DNA from 2 places in the Paenibacillus beijingensis genome. Region 2 is predicted to be linked to the other one. Evidence: predicted binding sites of a transcription regulator. Region 2 holds the regulator's gene; the other holds the start of a gene.

Region 1 (2,395 bases), 720 kb from region 2:
GCTCAGACGCTTAAGGACTATCGGGATCTTGAATGGGACCAGCGGATTGGCGAAGAATACTGGAGCCGGACAAGACCTTATGTTAAGGCGGTAACGGCCTGGACGAACGCCATGATGGGGCCGCTGCCGGTACACATCGGGGAGCGGTTGATGCAAGCGGCTGCCGACCAGACGAGCGCGGACGAAGTCGCCCGGTGGTTCGAAGATCCGCTGCAGGCGTACGAGGCTTTTTTTCATCATGAACGATAGCAGCGGATTTATTTTTCTGTAACCGTATCCAGAGCATGAAAAACAGCAGCGAGCAGTCCGAAACTGTGCGATACAGGTTCAGGCTGCTCTTGCAATGCCCACGTCCGACTGGCCGTTAATCGGTCGGTTGGGCGGAAAGATTGTCGATATCGGACGAGCCAAAGAAAAACAATCCGATCAAAATGACGGCGAAGATCACGGTCGCGAAAGCCTCTCCGTCAAAAGCCGCTCCATCACAAGCAACTCCATCAAATGCGTCTCTATTACTTGCCGCTCTTTTATCAGCCGCTCTATTATGAGCGCTCATCGGATACCCTCCTTTCACGTTGCCTCGCGACTTCGATCATTTTTTTTGAAACGTCCGGATCACTTCATCCAGCGTCATATCTTTATTGTCTTTAATAAAATTGACCATGTTATCTAAATTGGAGAAGTTGCCGAGCGTCTTGTATTTCCCGGTCAAACCGATAATTAAGGTCGCTTCCCGATACAGGGTTACCGAATCGACGTGCAATTTGCCCGTAAGAAGGAGGGCGGCGACGATGATTTCCATATTTTTCCCTTGGAGGGCATCCAAGATGGAGGAACGGTCGGTTGCGGTTCGTTTGTTCTTATTGTGGCTTGCAGAATGAGGAGGTATTTTTTTGTCTTTGCCAAAGGAAGCCATCGATTCTTCCTCCCGCCCTATTTTTCCTTGATCCGTATTCGATTGGTTTGAGGCGGAGATTACGGATGAACATTCGCGGAAGGCCGCTGCGGGTCGTATTGCGTATTGCGGCATCCCATATTCTATATAGGCAGTATATGTTACGGCGGGCTTTTGGCGACAGCAGGCGATCCGACAATTTCCAACAGCTGTCTTGACAAGCACTATATATTGATATAAATTTAATCTACTGATCTACATATGGAGCTTTTTCGTTTAACATAACCGCCATCGGGGTATAAAATGTGGACAACCGGTGGATAAACGGCACTGTGCGGTGGACAAGTCCGGTAATGCGGTGGATAAGCGGGGGACAACCGAAAATCCAAGCTTACCGGCTCATCGTATGATTATATGTTCATGTATTGGATTCATTTTCAACGCCTTGTAAGGAGTGGTTCCCGTGTTAGTCGCATTCGATTCCCGCACCGGCAACGTGCGCAAATTTGTCCGCAAGCTGAATCTGCCTTCCGTGCAGATCGACGAATCCTTGAAGCTGGACGAGCCGTTCGTGCTCATCACCTATACGACGGGATTCGGGGAAGTGCCCCCGAAGGTGAGCAAGTTTCTGGAACGCAACGCCGCTTATTTGCGGGGCGTGTCGGCGAGCGGCAACCGCAACTGGGGCACCGGCTTCGCCAAGAGCGCGGATACCCTCTCGCAGCGGTATCGTGTGCCGATCGTATGTAAATTCGAGCTGTCGGGAACGACGCGGGACGTGGAACATTTTATGAAAGAGGTGGAGCCCCTTGCGGCATATTGAGCTTAACAACGAATTGATGCAAAGAGGCGCGGACGGATTTTTCCGGCTGGAGAAGGACCGGGAAGCCGTCGCGGCTTTTATGGAAGAAGTGCGGGCGAAGAGCGTAAGCTTTGCCTCCCATAGAGAAAAAATCGACTACCTCGTTCAAGGCGACTACTACGAGGATGTGTACAACCGTTATTCCCCCGAGGATGCGGTATCGGTGTTCGAGCTGACACACGGGATGGAATTCACGTTCCCGTCGTATATGGCGGCGTCGAAGTTTTACACCGACTATGCGATGAAGAGCAACGACCGCTCGCAATATTTGGAGCACTATCCCGACCGGGTGGCGATCGTGGCGCTGCATCTGGGACAGGGCGACACGCAGCTTGCGAAGTCGCTGGCCGTCTCCATGATGGAGCAGCGGCTGCAGCCGGCGACGCCGACTTTCCTGAACGCGGGCAAGAGCCGCCGCGGCGAGATGGTGTCCTGCTTCCTGCTGGAGATGGACGACTCGCTCAATTCGATCAACTACTGCCTTTCCACTTGTATGCAGCTGTCGAAAATCGGCGGCGGCGTCGCCGTCAACCTGTCGAAACTGCGCGGGCGCGGAGAGCCGATCAAGGGCGTCGAAGGCGCGGCCAAAGGCATTATGCCGGTGCTGAAGCTGATGGAGGACGCGTTCTCCTACGCCG
Region 2 (2,395 bases):
GGAGCTTCATTATAACCGCTGCAGCACATTGGCTAAGTTTGAAGGCGATGAAGGAAGCTTTCCAAACGGCATGTTTTTTTACCACAGATAGAATTTATAAATTTCGCAGTTGCGAAAATCAATTTCTATCTTGGCGATAAAACCAACCTTTAAACGCGGTCGCTCAACCCTGAGAGGCCTCGATAGAGGTTTTCTTATAAAGCAGGCGCTGCGGTGCATTTGATATGCTTATGGAATAATAAAGCCGGAACAGCCTCCCGCTTCGGAGAGGCTGTCCAGCCCGGTATTAAGCCCGATTATTTGAATTGGCCGGCAAGAGATTGCTCAGCGATTTGCACCAGACGGCGCGTAATGAACCCCCCGAGGGAGCCTGCGTCTTTGGTAGCCATATTACCGTAGTATCCGTCTTGTGGGATCGAGATACCCAGTTCTTGTGCAACTTCAAACTTCATTTGGTCCAGCGCCGCATTGGCTTGCGGTACGACCAGTTGGTTGCTGCTGCGATTCTGACTCATTGTGATTCACCTCCTTCACTTTGGTAACTGTATTATGCGGCGACAATTAAAACTTCATACGCAGTTTTCGTGGTAAATATATCCGAGATGCAATGCGATGCCATGAAGAATTGAAACTAGAAAGGAGGATGCAAAGGCGTGAAATGTCCTTATTGCGATTATGCCGGCACCAAGGTGCTGGATTCCCGTCCCGCGAACGAAAATAAATCGATCCGCCGCCGCCGCGAATGCGAGCAGTGCAGCCGACGTTTTACGACGTTCGAGATGGTGGAGGAAACGCCGCTGATCGTCATCAAGAAAGACGGCAGCCGCGAAGAATTCAGCCGCGACAAAATATTGCGGGGATTGATCCGCGCTTGCGAGAAGCGTCCCGTCTCGGTGGAGAGGCTGGAAGTGATCGTATCCGAAGCGGAAAAGGAGCTGCGGACGACAGCAAAGGCAGAAGTGGAAAGCCGCGAAATCGGCGAGCTGGTCATGGCCCAGCTGTACCCGGTGGACGAGGTGGCTTATGTCCGCTTTGCCTCCGTTTACCGCCAGTTCAAGGACATCGACATGTTCATGAAAGAGCTTACGAGTCTGCTCTCCAGACCTCCGATGAATGAGGAACAACAAGAGTAGATAGGAGCTGAAAAAAAACTAGAAAAAAGATTGACTCCTCTGCCGGCCTTGTGATATTATAAATCCTGTCGTCAGATCGGGGCCATAGCTCAGCTGGGAGAGCGCATCGCTGGCAGCGATGAGGTCAGGGGTTCGATCCCCCTTGGCTCCACCATACATAAGTAATCAAACCACGTTGAAATAAACGTGGTTTTTCTTATGTATGGTGGAGCTTGCCAAGGGGACGAACCCGGGTTCGACCGCGCGGACGGAGTGAATACGGAGGAGCACGGCGTCTGAATCTACCGCTAAAAGTCCTCATTGAGTAAGCTTCGTCAGCCTATGATCAGGATTCGGACATCCCCCTTGGCTCCACCATACATAAGTAATCAAACCACGTTGAAATAAACGTGGTTTTTCTTATGTATGGTGGAGCTTGCCAAGGGGACGAACCCGGGTTCGACCGCGCGGACGGAGTGAATACGGAGGAGCACGGCGTCTGAATCTACCGCTAAAAGTCCTCATTGAGTAAGCTTCGTCAGCCTATGATCAGGATTCGGACATCCCCCTTGGCTCCACCAAACAATAAACTTTAACCACTTCAATAGGAAGCGGTTTTTTTGTGTTTGGTGGAGTCCCTTAAAGGGGGCGATCGTAAATTCAATCTGAACGAATTCCTGAAAATGAATAGGTCACTAAATTTTTGACATAAACGTCATCTAAATGTTCACCTAGTACTAGCAATCGGTAGAAAATCGGCCCGTAAATGAGGTCAATGCTTAATTCGATATCGAGATTTTCCTTCAATTCTCCGCGCTGAACCCCTCGTTCGATAAGATTCCTAGCCTCAAGCCGGCGAGGATGGAAATATCTGGTCCGGTATGCCTCTGCCAGTCCTGCATCAAATTGCCCTTCACCAATAAGCTCCGTTATGATTTTACCTTCCCGACTCGTCAAGAAGCGAGCTAAATTAGTGGCATGAATCTGTATATCATTAAATACTGAGCCCGTGTCGGGGACAGGCAGTCTTGCTGCGGAAGCAGAGAGGAAGCCATCGATAACGACAGCAGCCTTGTTGGGCCACCATTTATAAATGGTGGCTTTACTAACTCCTGCGCGCTCAGCAATTTTTTCTACAGTGACCGTTCCAAAGCCATTTTCCAACAACAAATCATATGAAGCAGAAAGGATGGACTTTTGCGTTTCAACATTACGTGGACGCCCTCTTTTGACATTCACATGAATCTTCCCCTTCAATAAAAACTATACGTTCATTATACTGA

Evidence for each region. Region 2 encodes NrdR, which represses ribonucleotide reductase genes. Its sites were predicted from a motif close to AACACNATATATNGTGTT; they were not measured.
Region 1: a site for NrdR is predicted at 1,116-1,133, ahead of nrdI (class Ib ribonucleoside-diphosphate reductase assembly flavoprotein NrdI). Genes of this name have one in related genera too.

The regions. Positions count from the first base shown of each region.
Region 1 is NZ_CP011058.1:1,059,743-1,062,137, reverse strand. It holds gene VN24_RS28050 (styrene monooxygenase/indole monooxygenase family protein) at 1-249, shown strand, start outside; gene VN24_RS04915 (hypothetical protein) at 365-556, opposite strand; gene VN24_RS04910 (hypothetical protein) at 593-916, opposite strand; gene nrdI (class Ib ribonucleoside-diphosphate reductase assembly flavoprotein NrdI) at 1,359-1,718, shown strand; gene nrdE (class 1b ribonucleoside-diphosphate reductase subunit alpha) at 1,705-2,395, shown strand, end outside.
Region 2 is NZ_CP011058.1:343,923-346,317, reverse strand. It holds gene VN24_RS01615 (lytic transglycosylase domain-containing protein) at 1-15, shown strand, start outside; gene VN24_RS01610 (alpha/beta-type small acid-soluble spore protein) at 297-515, opposite strand; gene nrdR (transcriptional regulator NrdR) at 654-1,133, shown strand; tRNA gene VN24_RS01600 (tRNA-Ala) at 1,212-1,287, shown strand; gene VN24_RS01595 (TetR/AcrR family transcriptional regulator) at 1,773-2,351, opposite strand.